DNA from 2 places in the Neobacillus niacini genome. Region 2 is predicted to be linked to the other one. Evidence: riboswitches for the same ligand, from Rfam matches in the RefSeq annotation. Region 2 holds a riboswitch; the other holds the start of a gene.

What was found. Region 2 has a riboswitch for thiamine pyrophosphate ahead of ACN6MT_RS08930 (YkoF family thiamine/hydroxymethylpyrimidine-binding protein). Riboswitches for the same ligand answer to the same signal wherever they lie in the genome.
Region 1: linked by a shared signal. The riboswitch ahead of thiM (hydroxyethylthiazole kinase) and the one ahead of ACN6MT_RS08930 (YkoF family thiamine/hydroxymethylpyrimidine-binding protein) in region 2 are both predicted to bind thiamine pyrophosphate.

The regions. Positions count from the first base shown of each region.
Region 1 covers NZ_CP183883.1:3,838,474-3,846,554, forward strand. Annotated here, with positions in the region: gene thiD (bifunctional hydroxymethylpyrimidine kinase/phosphomethylpyrimidine kinase) at 1-576, opposite strand, end outside; gene thiM (hydroxyethylthiazole kinase) at 589-1,395, opposite strand; TPP riboswitch at 1,504-1,615, opposite strand; gene ACN6MT_RS18995 (HAD-IA family hydrolase) at 1,770-2,345, shown strand; gene ACN6MT_RS19000 (universal stress protein) at 2,388-2,825, opposite strand; gene ACN6MT_RS19005 (DUF6199 family natural product biosynthesis protein) at 2,917-3,114, opposite strand; gene sstT (serine/threonine transporter SstT) at 3,271-4,509, opposite strand; gene ACN6MT_RS19015 (hypothetical protein) at 4,901-5,209, shown strand; gene ACN6MT_RS19020 (MHYT domain-containing protein) at 5,400-6,935, shown strand; gene ACN6MT_RS19025 (hypothetical protein) at 6,967-7,386, opposite strand; gene ACN6MT_RS19030 (acyltransferase family protein) at 7,560-8,081, opposite strand, start outside.
Region 2 covers NZ_CP183883.1:1,906,836-1,914,916, forward strand. Annotated here, with positions in the region: gene ACN6MT_RS08920 (ROK family protein) at 1-867, shown strand, start outside; gene ACN6MT_RS08925 (molybdopterin-containing oxidoreductase family protein) at 977-3,016, opposite strand; TPP riboswitch at 3,351-3,450, shown strand; gene ACN6MT_RS08930 (YkoF family thiamine/hydroxymethylpyrimidine-binding protein) at 3,537-4,136, shown strand; gene ACN6MT_RS08935 (ECF transporter S component) at 4,137-4,718, shown strand; gene ACN6MT_RS08940 (ABC transporter ATP-binding protein) at 4,705-6,324, shown strand; gene ACN6MT_RS08945 (energy-coupling factor transporter transmembrane component T family protein) at 6,311-7,090, shown strand; partial or broken gene ACN6MT_RS08950 (C39 family peptidase) at 7,108-7,865, opposite strand.

The DNA of each region.
Region 1 (8,081 bases), 1.9 Mb from region 2:
TTCCTTCCCATCAAATAAAAGATCTACTGACACATCACGGTCTTCATCATGGCCACCTTTTAAAACCACATGCTTAACGCCTAAGTCATAAAGTCGTTTAGCAGCTTCCTGTTTATGCTCATTCGTTTTAATCGACATTCCTGTTAATACTTCCGCCTCAGGAATATTCGGTGTAACGACCATCGCTAGTGGCAACAAATACTGTTTTAATGCCGAAATCGCCTCAATTTGAAGCAGGGACGCTCCACCCTTAGCAATCATAACGGGGTCAACCACGACATTTTGCCAGTTGTAGTATTCAATTTTTTCAGAAACAGCTTTGATGATCTCTGCATTAAATAACATGCCTGTTTTAATGGCATTTGCTCCCATATCTTCGCCAATTGACTGTATTTGTTTGCTGACTGCTTCAGCCGTCATGGGAAATACTGCTTGAACCCCAAGTGTATTTTGAGCGGTAACAGCTGTCAGAGCTGACATCCCAAACACCTCTAACTCTTGAAAGGTCTTTAAATCAGCCTGAATTCCTGCACCGCCGCCGCTATCAGAACCAGCTATCGTTAATGCTTTTTTCATGATGTCCACTCCTTATACTTGTTTAAAAGTCGCTAATTGATCAAAATCCTCAGAAGAAACGAGTGACAGTTGATTTAAAAATTCCACTTGGAAACTGCCAGGTCCCCAGTGACCTGTCTTAACAAACGCTTTTTCGGCTGCCATTCCATAAAAGGTTAACGCGGACAATCCAGCAAGGAGCAGGTCCTTTTCGACTCCCGCAAAGGCACCGATCACAGAGGTTAACAGACAGCCTGTTCCAGTCACTTTTGTTAACAGAGGGTGACCATTTGAAACCAAATACGTCGTCTCTCCATCTGTCAGTACATCATCTTTTCCCGTAATCACAACAATGGTATTCAACTTTCGTGCCGCAGTTACAGCTAATTCAACATTGTTCCCCTGCTGTGCACCCGCATCAACGCCCTTGATTTCCCATTTTTCCCCTAGCACATTGGCGACTTCGGCAGCATTTCCTCGGATTATCGATATTTTCACTTCATCCAAAATTTTTTGTGCCATTTCGGTGCGGAAAAAAGTAGCACCTGCACCAACGGGGTCGAAGATGACCGGAATGCCTAGCTCATTTGCTGATTTTCCCGCTAAGATCATCGAGCCGACCACTTCCCGGTTTAATGTCCCGATGTTAAGGACCAGGGCACGCGATATCCGAACCATGTCGGCTACCTCTTCTTTTGCATAAGCCATCACGGGTGAAGCCCCTAGCGCTAAAAGACCATTTGCCGTGAAATTGGTGACAACTACATTGGTAATATTATGTACGAGCGGGTTTTCTTCTCTTACCCTTTCTAAAACAGAGCTTAGTTCGTTATGATTCATTACTGCACCTCCACTTTTTTCCTTTAACCATGAACCTATTAGTCTTTTAAACATAAAAAAGCCAGATCCATTATAATTGGACCTGGCTTAATAGTTAGAGAAAAAGGTAATTTCACTTGGCTACTTTCCTACGCTGGTATCATCCAGATCAGGTCCAAAGGGTTAAAAAACGTAACGTTTTTCTCTCAGCCCATGTATAAGGGCACCCCTAGTAGGTAAAATCTTATGTAATTATTTCCTATGATAGTCCTTAAATTTCGAGATGTAAAGCTTTTAATCTCACCAATATATTTACTGGTGTTATGGAAAAGATAATGATACAGTAATACTTTTCAGGTAATTTTACGATTTTTAGTGAATTGAGGGGACAAAACATGAACATATTATGGGACTTTGATGGAACACTTTTTGATACATATCCAGCACTGGTAGAGGGTTTTGTTGCTTTAAGTCAGCGTGACCTTGATCGGGATGAGGTGCTGCGTTGGCTGAAAGTCGATTCGAAAACGGCCTTTAAACATTTCGGGATTGATGAAGATCGACGTGCGGAATATAAAACGCTTGATATCCAATACTCAAAGGTCAGTAAGCCATTTGAACATTTAAAAGAAGTCTTAGCAGCTGTAGAAAACAATATTATTGTCACCCATCGTGACAGGGAATCTGCCAACTATCTTCTAGAAAAATTTGGTTTAACCAACTACTTTAAAGAGATTGTTTCTGTTGAAGAACAAGGTTTCAACAGGAAACCACATCCTTCTTCTTATGAATTTGTTTTGAAAAAATATGACATTGATTTTGTGGTTGGTGACCGTGAATTAGATTTACTTCCGGCTAGACAACTAGGAATTAAAACCGTTGCCTTTCAAAACCGCGACATCGAAGCTGATTTTCATTTAGACAGCTATGCTGAATTTATTCCTGTCGTTTTTGAAAATAAAAGCATGTAGAATCAGTCCTATTGGACTTTTTCTACATGCTTTTTCAACTAGTTATTTAACTATAAAAACGGGACAATGTGCTTTTTGCACGACATAGTGGCTGACGCTACCTAAGAATAGTTCCTTCAATCCACTTAATCCTCTGCTTCCCATAACAACAAGATCGGCGTCATTTTGTTTCACAAATTCTACAATCATATGACCTGGTGAACCCTCAATAGCAAAGGTTCTAGACTTATTTGGAAGCGATTTTAATTCTTGTTCCACTTCGTTACATACTGCTTTTACATCCTCTTTTTGCCTCTCATGGTAGGCATCAAATGCATAACCATACGAATAAACCATCGGTCTATCAGGCTGCATAACCATAACCACTAATAATTCAATTTGTTGATCCTGTTTCGCTAAATTCATGGCCATGTTCAAGGCTTTTTTACTTAAATCCGAATGATCATATGCAACAACGATTCTTGAATAATCCGTTAACATGGTTATCATCCTCTCATAAAAAACCAATATCTTATACTTTTATTATACTTCTGTGATGTTTATTTGTGGCCATGAGATAGTGACAACTTTGTTAAATGAATGCTACGATAACCGTCCCGATACCTACAATGAATATAATCATACCGCTAAAACGTGTTGTCCAAAGATACAGATCAGATGGTTCTGTTCCATCATTGGATTTCCAGCTTTCCGAAATCCACCAAATGAAAGAAGGTACTATGATAAACAATAAACCAATAAGGATAAAAAATATTCCAAGTGCTAACATTAAATCTCCCCTATTTTTATGCTTCTCTTACTAAAACATACGTTTAAGAGTTGATTTTCGTACATCCCAAAATAAAAAATATACTTCAATTCCTCATAAAAAATCCCTTCTGTGAGACCATTACTGCCTGTCTACACAAAAGGGATTACGCTTATATTATGCAACTTTCTTGATATTGATCTTTTTACCTTCTTTTATCTTTTTCTTATAATCAGCTGTTGCTGTGAAAAGGACATCTGTTGAGGAGTTAAGAGCCGTTTCAAAGGAATCTTGTAAAACACCGATAACAAAACCTACTCCAACTACTTGCATCGCTACATCATTAGGAATTCCGAATAAGCTACAAGCAAGCGGGATCAATAATAGTGAGCCGCCGGCAACACCAGAAGCACCACAAGCACAAACTGCGGATAATACGCTTAAGATGATGGCTGTAGGAATATCCACTTGAATGTCAAGAGTATGGACAGCTGCAAGGGTTAAAACGGAAATCGTAACCGCTGCACCAGCCATATTGATGGTAGCCCCTAATGGAATCGATACTGAATACGTATCTTTATCTAAATCTAGTTTTTCACATAATTTCATATTAACCGGAATATTGGCAGCAGAGCTGCGTGTAAAGAATGCAGTAATTCCACTTTCATTAACGCACTTGAAAACAAGTGGATAAGGATTCTGACGAACGTTTACGAATACTATGAGTGGATTGACAACGAAAGCCACAAAAAGCATACAGCCAATCAAGACAACAAGTAATTTGCCATAGCTTAATAGAGACTCAAGTCCATTGGTTGTAATTGAATCAATCACTAGACCCATGATACCTAGTGGAGCTAACTTGATTACCCATGTTACCATTTTCGAAACGGCGTCTGAAAAATTAGTAATCAACGTTTTTGTGGTGTCAGGGGCATTTCTTAATGCCAATCCAAGTACGATAGCCCATGCTAAAATACCGATATAATTTGCATTCGCAATGGCATTAACCGGGTTATCGACAACGTTCAATAGTAATGTTTTGAGAACCTCTACCACACCACCTGGAGCTGCCAAATCTTCAGCACCCTTTGTAAGGGTAATACTAACAGGAAAAATAAAGCTTACAATAACCGCAATGAATCCAGCCAGAAAAGTCCCTAAAAGATATAAGGAAATGATGGATTTCATATTGGTTTGCTGACCACTTTTGTGCTGCGCAATGGCAGACATAACCAAGAATAGAACCAATACAGGTGCTATGGCTTTTAAAGCACCTACAAATAAGGAACCTAAAATGACAACTGGTTTTGCTACTTCGGGAACCGCGACAGCCAGGATAATACCAATTAGTAAACCAATACAAATTTGCTTTACCAGACTGATTTGATTCCACTTTTTCAATAAATTTTTCACAGATGTACCCCTCCCGCTTGTTTGCAATCTCCAGTACAAAAGAACCATAAAGTGTGTTCCTTTGTATAACTTAAAAAATTCCCCTATCCCTTAAAATCTAATAAATAGAATTATAATGAATATTTAGATATATTACAATAGTTAATTACATAGTTTAGTATAACAACATCCTCCAAGTTAATCAATAAGATGTGAACAATATTCGTATAACTTTTATCATTGTTCGGGTTTCACTTAATATTATATGGATATTAAATTTAATCATTCGGTTTTTAAAAGTTTTATAAAAGAGATGGTAAATAATTTTGTTATAGGCTAAAAGGCTAAAGGAAAAAAGTAGGATTTACTTTCCCCTAACATCTCTTAAAATACATATTGGGAGGTTCGCAGTATGTTCAAAAAAATCATCATCCTTGGAATACTCTTATCTATATTATTGGTTTTACTCATGATAAAATCACAATCCAGTAGTCCGGTTTCCAATCTTGGGAATGAAACATCTGAATACAAAACAGTAGAATATAAAATTAGTCAAATGAAAGACGAGCAATTTTATGGGCAAAGTGAGGATGGAACCAAAATTGTCTTTTCAGCTGAAAGCATCGATTCAAATGAAAAAATAGATGTCGGTGATGTGGTCATATGCTATTTTGAGAAAGATAATGTCGGAAAAGGGTTAATAAAGGTTGAAAAAAAATAATTTAGCAGTACCCGAGTCATTTTTATTAATAGGGATTTTATAAATTCCAAAGAAGCAGCCATTCTCGCATCGAGGATGGCTTTGTTCTATTTTGACTTCAAAAATATTCTTTAATTAGCCATCACGGTTATTTAGGTACAATTTACCATTTCTTGTTATTTCGTTATAATATGCTGCTTGGAAGTACATCATGGTAAAAATTCAAACTATTTGGAAGTGGTTAACATTGGAACATAATATGACCGGGACTTACAACGATTACTGGTTCGTTTTTTCCATTCTACTTGGAATTCTTTTTTCATACATTGCGTTAGATCTCCGCTGGAAAATGATCATTTTTAAAAATGTCAAATACAATCTATGGTTATTAGGTTGTGCCATTGCCATGGGTATCGGGATTTGGACCATGCACTTTGTGGGTATGTTTGCGATGAATATGCCGAGGCATAGTGTATATGATGCGAGGTTGGTATTGTTTTCACTGCTGATATCCATAACCGGTACAGGTCTCGCCTTCTTTATGATGAAATCAAATCATCTTAGACTGCTATTCTCGAGTCTGTTTATGGGTGCAGGAATTGTTGGTATGCACTACTTAGGGATGGAGGCCATGCATGTAAACTTCTCCATTACCTATAACCCGCCAATCGTTCTTTTGTCGGTAGGGATAGCTTTTACTGCTGCATTTGGATCTTTATGGGTACTCTTCTTTTTTAATCATCACCGCTCAATGAATTTTAATTGCAGGGTATTGAGCAGTATCCTAATGGGCATTGGAATTGCAGGTATGCATTATATTGGGATGTGGGGTACGAATCTTCACTATCACCCCGCTCTCAACCCTTCCGATGCCTATTATTCAGTAAGTTCCAGTACCTTGAGTTCTTTTATCAGTGTCCCAGGTATAATCGTCGTATTGATTATGTTATTATCCAGTGCCTTTCTGGATAAAAAACTAATTGAACATATGAAGGATCTAAATAATCATGAGAAAAAATTAAGAGAATCGGAGAAGCTTTCGCTTGTGGGCGAACTGGCGGCTGGTGTAGCCCATGAAATTAGAAATCCTTTAACGACATTAAAAGGATTTACGCAAATGATCGCTGAAAATCCAGATGCCGAGAACAATAAACGATACAGCAAGATTATGATTGATGAAATAGACAGGATTAATTTTATTGTAAGTGAATTTATGGTCCTCTCTAAACCACATATTCTTCATTTTGCTTTAACCGATATTTCGCAAAGTATCAAAAATGTGATTACCCTTTTAAATACGCAGGCAATCATTAATAACATTGAAATTCTTCCGGAGTTTGTTGGAGAGCAGTTTTTAATTAAATGTGAGGAAAATCAAATTAAGCAGGTAATTGCCAACCTGATCAAGAATTCGATCGAAGCTCTTCCGCAAGGAGGCAAAATTCACATTCGAATAGAACAACAAGAAACGAACCTTGTTATTTCGGTGGTTGATAACGGTGTAGGGATTTCGAGGGAAAATCTTCCTTTATTAGGTACCCCCTTTTATACGACAAAAACAGAGGGAACCGGTTTGGGGCTAATGGTGAGCAAGAAAATCATTCAAAATCACAATGGAAAATTTCAAATAAACAGTATTCCAAACATCGCTACAACGGTAACGATTACCTTACCCATAGAACATAGCCATTTAGATTATGTAAAAAGAAATCGTAAAGATGATCCCGCTTTATCCCAAACTTCTTAAGTTGGACGGCTTAACCAGCCAAAAAGCTTTTTTATTGGTTTCTGAATATAATCATTCCTATAATCATCGGTACCACCATGAGTAATCCGACCATTAATGTGGGAATGGGTAATCGATTAGAAAAAATCGCCCCAAATTCCCCAAGAAAACCTCCTATCAAAAAAGGAATGGCGGTTTTTGTTTTATTTGCATTAGGTTTTGCATAATACCAGGCATCCCAAACCGTATAAGCATAGAAGCCTGGATAAAATAACACGTATTGAAAATTGGCTGCCTCTAACGCTTTTTGATGAAAGCCGTTAAAATCTAGATGTATCGCCGTATTGATTCTCCCCAAAACATTATCATAATGTTCAACAAAGAGAAGAAAAACACTTTTCAGGAATTGCCGATTATAGAGTTGACCAAATCCAGGCATAAGCATGGAAAATAAAGCTGCAAGATTCCGCATGAAACTCTCCTTTTTTCTATGTAGTGTTTATTATGTTTTCCAATTATTTGGAAACGTATTGAAATAAAAAAATACAAATATCGACAAATTCCGACCGATTCAACATGATACACTCAATAACTTATTAAGTGCAATTTGTATAAAACAAAAACGCAGAGTAAATTCCAATTGAATTACTCTGCTAATGTATCAGCTATGAGGTTTGCATATGTTTCCCCGCCAGCTCTAGATAGATGAACACCATCCTTTGAAAAAAACTCCGGATGACCAGCACTAGCACTATACCAATCTATAAGAACGGTATTCGGAATACTATTAACGACTTCCTCTAACGTATGATTCACTGTGAATTCCCAGGCACGTGGTACACGACAGTTTATTAAATACACTTTTTTATGATCCAGACTATTAATGACATTTATTAAGTCTGTTTTTACAAAAGGTCCATTGGTTCCTAGTTGAATAATCACATATTCCCCCAATTGCCCGCTTCCCTCCAGCTGCTTAATCACCTCTGGTATCTCTTTCATCTGCCGGCCGACACGGTAATCAATAACCGCTTCTGGGTAATGGTTTTTAAAGAATGGAGCCACGTCATAGAGAATCGAATCACCTATCACTGTAATCGATTTCGATTTAGGGTCCGGAGCTGGAGCTGGTTCAGGTTCAGGTTCAGGCTCTAGAGTAGGTTCATG
Region 2 (8,081 bases):
GCCCTAATGGATGAAACAGGATTATTTATCGAAAAGTCTTCTATTCCAACTCCAAAAGAGGGTCTGGAGGCATTTGTTGATACCATTCATCTCATTGTCAAAGGCTATGAGCAAAAGGCAGATATAAAAGGGATCGCACTAAGTGTGCCAGGAGCAGTGGATGTTGAAAATGGACATATCGAAGGAGCTAGTGCCATCCCTTATTTGCATGGACCAAATATTAAAAAGCTTATTCAGGATGTTACTTATTTACCAGTGGAACTTGAAAATGACGCCAATTGTGCAGGTTTGGCAGAAGGCTGGCTCGGTGCAGCAAAGATGGTAAAGGATTATATCTGCATCGTAGTGGGTACTGGAATTGGCGGCGCATTAGTGATAGATAAAAAGATTCGCCGAGGTAAAAATCTGCATGGCGGGGAATTTGGTTTCATGGTTATGGAAGACTATTTGGAGCAGCCTATAGGAGAAGCGTGGAGTGCATTAGGAGCTACAGGTGCTTTGATTAGGAGAGTGGCGAAACGAAAGGGATTGAAGCCACTCTCACTGGATGGAAAAAAGGTGTTCCAAATCGCGGATGATGGTGATGAAGAAGTGCAAGATGAAATCAATAAATTTATCAAACGTCTTGCGGTTGGAATATTTAACCTGCAGTATGCTATTGATCCAGAGAAAGTATTAATTGGCGGCGCCATCAGCGAACGAGCGGACCTTATTGACAAAATCAACGAAGCACTAAGCCAAATGAAAAATAACATCCATACTCTGGACGTCAAAGTAGAAAAATGCCAATTTGGAAATGATTCCAACCTAATCGGAGTGCTATACCACTTCCTGCAAAGGAGAAATGAAAGCAAAATAAGAAACTAAATGAACACCGTCACAGGAAAACCACCCTAATATGAAACCCCCAAGCAGATAATCTGTTTGGGGGTTTACGGTGCCGTCGGTGGTGCCCGTCGGTGGTGCCTGTCACCGTTTATACATGACTGTATATTTTGTTCACGCTGACCCGTCCAGAGAAGAAGGTTGCACCGCCGCCCATGTCGGCGATTCGGTCTGGTGTCAGGTTGTTGACGAGTTGTTTTGTGCCTTCAATGTCTGACCAGAGTCCTTGGGTAGCGACCACGCCTGGAAGGACATTTTCTCCTACTATCGCTTTTAGTATACATTCCCCGCGCTGGTTCCAGACACGAACCAAATCCCCGTCCTCAATCCCCGAAGCCTCAGCATCCTTACTGTTCATATGCAATCGGGGTTCTTTTTCAAGGCCAATGTGTTTGTGATTATTGGAAAAGGTAGAGTTTATGAAATTATGATTAGGTGCTGGTATAAAATGATAAGGATGGTCTCCGTCATTTTCTAAAGGAATATAGGTTGGCAGTGGAGGATATCCGTTTGCTTTCATCCTCTTTGAGTACAACTCAATTTTCCTGCTCGGTGTGCGCAACTTTCCTGGAAACAGTGGTTGTACCTTCGCTTTTAGAAACTGCCTCTCTACTAAACTTTCATAATTGATTCCAACCAAATAGGGATTCGCAGGTTGGTCTAGGGCTTGCTTGATCATTTCTGCGTCTGAGTCTTCAAATGCAGCTTCTTTAAAGCCCATTCCTTTTGCCAGCAAACGGAATACGTCGACATTGGATTTTGACTCTCCGTAAACATCTATTACTGGCTGCTGAATTTGAATGTAATGGTGCCAGTAGGATGTATAGACATCTGTATTCTCAAAAGACGATGTTGCAGGCAATACAATGTCAGCATATTTGGCCGTCTCCGTTAAAAATAAATCATGAACGACCACGAATAATTCCTCTCTCTCAAGCCCTTTCCTTACCTTATTGCCATCTGGAGCTACTACCGCTGGGTTACTGCTATAAACATATAAGGATTTCACAGGAGGATCTAAGGTCAGCAAAGCCTCACCAATCTTATTCATGTTAATGACCCTTGTCTGTTTATGCTTCAATAACCGCGGAAGCTGCAATTTTGTTGTGTTCAGTGCGAGATATCCTGAATTTCCTTTAATCGCACCGCCGCCTTTAATGAGCCATTGACCCGTAAGAGCAGGAAGACATGAAACTGTACGGACGAACATTCCGCCATTGTCATGATGCTGCGGACCGTTGCCAATCCGAATAAAGGAAGGCGAGGTACTGCCATACATTCTAGCAAGCCTATAAATATCCTCAACAGGAACTCCCGTGATTGTTGATACCGTAATAGGGTCATATTGCAAAACATGCTCGCGCAGTTCCTCATAGCCAACTGTATATTGGTGTAAGAAGGAGTCGTCTACGCTATTTTCAGCAAATAAAATATGCATGATTCCTAGTGCCAGTGCTGTATCAGTCCCTGGCAAAATCGGAATAAACCAATCTGCTAATCTTCCGGTCTGATTTTTATGGACGTCTATGACAATGATTTTAGCCCCATTTTGTTTGCGGGCTTTCTGTGCAAGCGCCACTTGGTGCATATTGGTACTAGCTGCGTTAATCCCCCAAAAAATAATGAGCTTGGAATGAATCGTATCTTCTGGGTCAATGCCGAAGCCGCCGCCCATCGTGTATCTATATCCAACAAAGCCGGCTGAGGAACAAATACTCCGGTCCAATTGTGATGCTCCTAAACGGTGAAAGAAACGTCGGTCCATCCCTTCGGCATTCAGATGTCCCATGTTCCCATAAAAGCTATAAGGGAGAATACTTTCTGGACCATCCGTTTCGATAATTGATTTCCACTTGGAGGTTATGGTAGCGATGGCTTCATCCCAGCTGATCCGTTCAAATTTACCTTCACCTTTAGCTCCAACCCTTTGCATAGGATATTCTAAGCGGTTCTCATCATAAAGCCGTTCCGCCATATGCCGAACCTTATTACAAATATTCCCCTTCGTCACAGGATGATCTGAATCGCCTTCCACTTTTACCACTTTTCCATCAACTTTATGTATCAGCAAACCGCATTGATCTGGACAATCTAACGGGCAAACCGATTTAAAAACCCCTTGTTTCTCCATATAGAGTCTCCTCCCCTGTGGTAACACCTTTGGGTGACAGGCACCATTTATACATCATTGTATATTTTTTTTCATGATATGACAGCTATGAAGGTGATGAAGTGCATAAAATTTTCTTTAATGTAAAAATGACTAATGGCATTTCTTTGTTAGTATGAGGTAAGTAGGTTCAAAAAGGGTTGTAATTAGTGTCCTCCTGAGGTGGACAGTGTCCACGAATGGTGACAGGCACCGAAAAGGCAACGAAAAGAGGCAAAGAAAGAGCAACGAAAGAACCCCCTTTACATATTGGAAAATTTATCATATTATTAGGGCAACGAAAAATTGCATACGGTTTTTGCACTAGGGGAGCTTTTTTGGCTGAGAGGACGTTTGTCCGACCCTTATGACCCGATCTAGATAATACTAGCGTGGGGAAGTGCAGGAGAAAATTATCGTTCGTTCAACATTGATATGATTCGACTGCATTCCCGTGGGATGCAGTTTTTTTGTTGCCAAAATATCAATGGGGGTATGTGAAATGTCTAATTTTTGTGGTATGAGTGAGATTACTGGAGCGCGATTTTCGATTTATCCGATGTCTGATAGGTTTGTAGATATTATTCTATCGGCATTAAAAGAAGTGGATACTTCAAAGGTTTGGATGGAAACGGACGATGTCAGCACATGTGTTAGGGGAAGATCGGAGCATGTATTTGATGTGGTGAAAGCTATTTTCCTAGAGTCGTCAAAAAACGGCGATCATGTTGTGCTGCAGGCAACGTTTTCAAATGGATGTCCGGGGGATTCGGCAGGTGATGCCTACCTATCAGAAAACGCTAATCGTTTAAATGAGGAAAAATCACAGAATATTAAACAAGAAGTGGCTGTTCAATTTGCTCTATACCCAATGGGGATTCCAACGTATATGAATGTCATCATGGATCAATGCAAACTGGCTCAAGACCAAGGAACGTTTACAAAAGGTGTTCACTATGCCTCAAGGCTTGATGGTGATGCAAACCAGGTTTTCGAAACATTAGAGGATGCCTTTCAAGGAGCACACGAAAGCGATTCTACACATATTGTCATGACGGTTGCTATGTCTGCCAACAGCCCATCGAAAAAGAGGGTGAAATAAATGCTGGCAAAATGGAAACTTCGTGAAGTCATAGTGTTATCCGTACTTGCTGTTGTTTTTGCTGTTGTCTATTTGTTGTTTCTCCAGCTCGGGAATGTCCTATTCGGCCTTTTTGGTTTAATTGGCTATGATATTATTTTTGGAATTTGGTTTATCGTTTCGATTATTGCGGCTTATATTATCCGTAAACCGGGGGCGGCTTTTCTATCCGAAACAGTCGCTGCTACAGTGGAAGTTATGCTTGGTAACGCCGTTGGCCCGCAATTGATCATCTCCGGTATGATTCAAGGTTTGGGTGCAGAAGCTGTCTTTGCCGCAACTAAATGGAAGAACTATTCCACTTGGGTTTTAATGGCAGCAGGGATGGGTTCATCAGTTTTTAGCTTTGCCTGGGGATTTTATGTCTCAGGATTTGCCGCCCTTTCGCCTAGTTATGTAACGGCCATGTTCTTTGTTCGCCTTGTAAGCGGGGCACTAATGGCAGGCTTACTAGGTAAATATTTAAGCGAAGGTCTTGCCAAAACAGGAGCGTTGAACAGTTTCCCGTTAGGAAAGGAACACAAGCGAAATGTCACTGTTTGAGCCACAGATTAAAGTAGAGGATCTGGGATTTAGTTATGAAGATAGCAATATTTTCAAAGACCTTTCTTTTTCCATTTTAAAAAATCAATCGCTTTTCCTACTAGGTCCAAGTGGTTCGGGAAAAAGTACACTAGCTTATTGTCTGAACAAATTATATCCAGAGGCAGTCGATGGTGTTATTACGGGGAACATCACGTTTGAGGGCAAAAATCTAAACGATTATAAACCGGGTGAACTCAACCAAAAAATAGGGATTGTTTTTCAAGATCCAGAGAGCCAATTCTGCATGCTGACCGTGGAAGAAGAAGTAGCATTTGGTTTGGAGAATTTTCATGTGCCACGGGCAGAGATGGAGGCAAAGATTGACAGAGCGCTAGAATGGGTAGGCTTGCAGGCTGAAAAAAAGACTGTAATCCACACCCTTTCCGGAGGGCAAAAGCAGAAGCTGGCATTAGCTTGTGTCTTTGCGCTCGAACCAGAGGTAATCATCCTCGATGAGCCGACCGCTAATCTTGACCCACAATCCAGCTCAGAATTAGTAGAAACGATCACCAAGTTAAAGCATATACGCCCGTTTACGCTGATTGTGATTGAACACAAGCTGGATGATTGGGTCGAGCTGATGGAGCGCTGTCTTGTCTTAGATTCTAACGGAGCCGTCCTTTTTGATGGCACTACTGCACAATGCTTTGGAGAATTTGCTCCTTTTTTAAAAAAGGAAGGTATTTGGCTGCCAAAAGTAGTGGAAGCTGGAATTTCTGCAAAGAATGAAGGTTTGTATAAAGGGGACCGACTTCCGCTTCGCATGCATGAATTACTGTCAGGGTTAAAGGATTCCAGCGCATTCTTAAAAAAAGAAAGCAAAACCACGACCCAAATGGAACCGATTCTCGAAGTGAACGGTCTTTATGCCCGTGGGCACTTGAAAAATATATCGCTGAGTATTCATAAAGGAGAACGGATTGCTTTGGTTGGTCCAAATGGTTCCGGAAAGACGACTCTATCCAAATGTTTAGCCGGATTACTTCCACTTACGAAAGGGGAGATTCAGTTTCTCGGTGTTCCACTTTCGAAGTGGAAGGAGAAACATTTATATCAATCTCTCGGCTACGTATTTCAAAATCCAGAACATCAATTTATCACAGATTGTGTTTACGAGGAAATTGCCTTTGGTTTAAGTCAAAGGGCAATCGTCTCCTCGGTTCTTGAAACAATGAATCTGCAAAAACACGCAGGTGCCCACCCGTTTGCTCTGAGCCAAGGACAGAAGCGGAGGTTGAGTGTTGCGACCATGCTCGTTCATGAACAGGAATTGCTTATCCTTGATGAGCCGACATTTGGTCAGGATGCCAATACTGCGCATGAAATCATGAGAGTACTTGACGAAAAGAATGGGGCATTTTTCATGATTACCCATGATATGGAGATGGTAGATCAATATGCGGATACCGTTTATGTGTTGGAACGCGGTGAATTGATTTTTTCCGGTACACCTGAGAGGTTGTGGGATAATCCTGAAGTCATTAGCCGTGCAAGACTGAAGCTGCCGTTTAGAAAACAGCTGCAAAATGAAATGGCAAGGAGAGAGATACATGTCGCTACATGAGGTGAATCCGAGTATAAAGGCACTTGCTATCGTTATTTCTATCCTGATATTATCGGCGTTTTTCGATCCAATTACACCGCTTCTAATCATTCTCTGGACTGTAACATTGACCTTTATTTTTGGCAGGGTTTCTTTTAAAAAATGGTTGCTGTTATTCGCTCCCTTTTTATTTATCGCTGTTATTTATGTATGGTCAACCATGTTGTTTCCACGGCTTCAAGAGGGGGACCAAGTTATTTGGCAATGGGGTTTTTTGACGATGACAGCAGAAGGATTTCGAAGAGGTGTGTCGCTGGGGCTCAGGGTGTTAAGCTTTGCCACGTTATCTATTATGTTTACCTTAACGACAAAGCCTACAGATTTTCTCCTTAGTTTAATGCAGCAATGCAAGCTGTCGCCAAAGCTTGCCTATGGAATCATGGCCGGATATCGGTTCCTGCCGTTAATCAAGGAGGAGTTTCAAACCTTGCAAAATGCCCATCGAGTACGGGGGGTAGCACGAGCACGAACTATACCAGAAAAAATACAGCAGTTGAAGCGATACGTTATTCCACTCCTTGCAGGAGCGATTCGTAAAGCAGAGCGAACAGCACTTGCAATGGAATCAAAAGGCTTTACCGGAGAAAAAAATAGGATATTCTATCGCGAGATTAAGCTTTCCTATAATGACTGGGTCTTTTTCATCCTTATGATTAGTGCCGTCGTTCTCAGCGTTTGTATCTCTTGGAAATTCGGCTACTTACAATTTTATAATGGCGAACTTTAAAACAAAAATGGGGTGTCTCAACGGACAACCCATTTTTTTAAATAGAGAACAACAGCTTGTTTCCCCATTTGGTCCCATGCCTGGATAAAGTTTTCACGGTCCACTTTTTGATTTTTTGTTCCGTAAGGGTTGTTAATGTATATATTTGTTGAGTCATAACCGGTTATGACGACACTGTGCATTCTATACGTTATGTTCACGTTTCCTTCCGGCGTCTGCCATGTTTCCATTTCCGAAATGGGAGCAAAAGTACTTGTCGTAATAACCCAAACAGGGTTCCCCTTGGTTAGCTCTTCAAGCAGTCGATCAAAAGAAGAATTTGTTAGGTCCGCCGCATTCAGGTAGTTTTGAGCTAGTTTAAGAATCGGTTCATGGTATACGCCTAATCCAGGACCATCTTCCATATTACCCACAAATCCATATTGGGATTCCCATATGTTCCATTACTATATTGTAAAGGAACTCTAGTAATCTCCTGAGCTAGTTTATTTTTTGTCACAGAAATTCCTTTATAATTTAGGATCATCGCTAGACTAGTCACTTCGCAGCCATTATAGAGACGCGGAGCATCCATTTGATTTACCAAGGGTACATCCAGCTGTACTTCCTCAGCGATATCTATCTTTTCTTGGAGAACCTTTGTAACCGGCAGCCCCTGTACTTCCGCATGGTTATTAATTTCTATCCCCGATGATTTTAATTCTGTATTAGTAAAAAAATATATAAAGCCTATTATCACCATAAATCCAATACTTAGGTTCACTAGTTTTTTCATAAAAAACCTCCTATATATCGTTAGGAAGGGAGCATAGGCAGTTTCATTCAATGGTATGTGAAAGGTATGAACAAATTATGAATGGAATGGGAAAAATCTATTAACCTATTAGATCAATTGTTAAAAAAATAAGACTGACACATTCCTGACATATTGCCGGCCTATGATAGGCAATGTGGGCAGGGAAGCATAAGTATTTACAGGACAAGATTCATT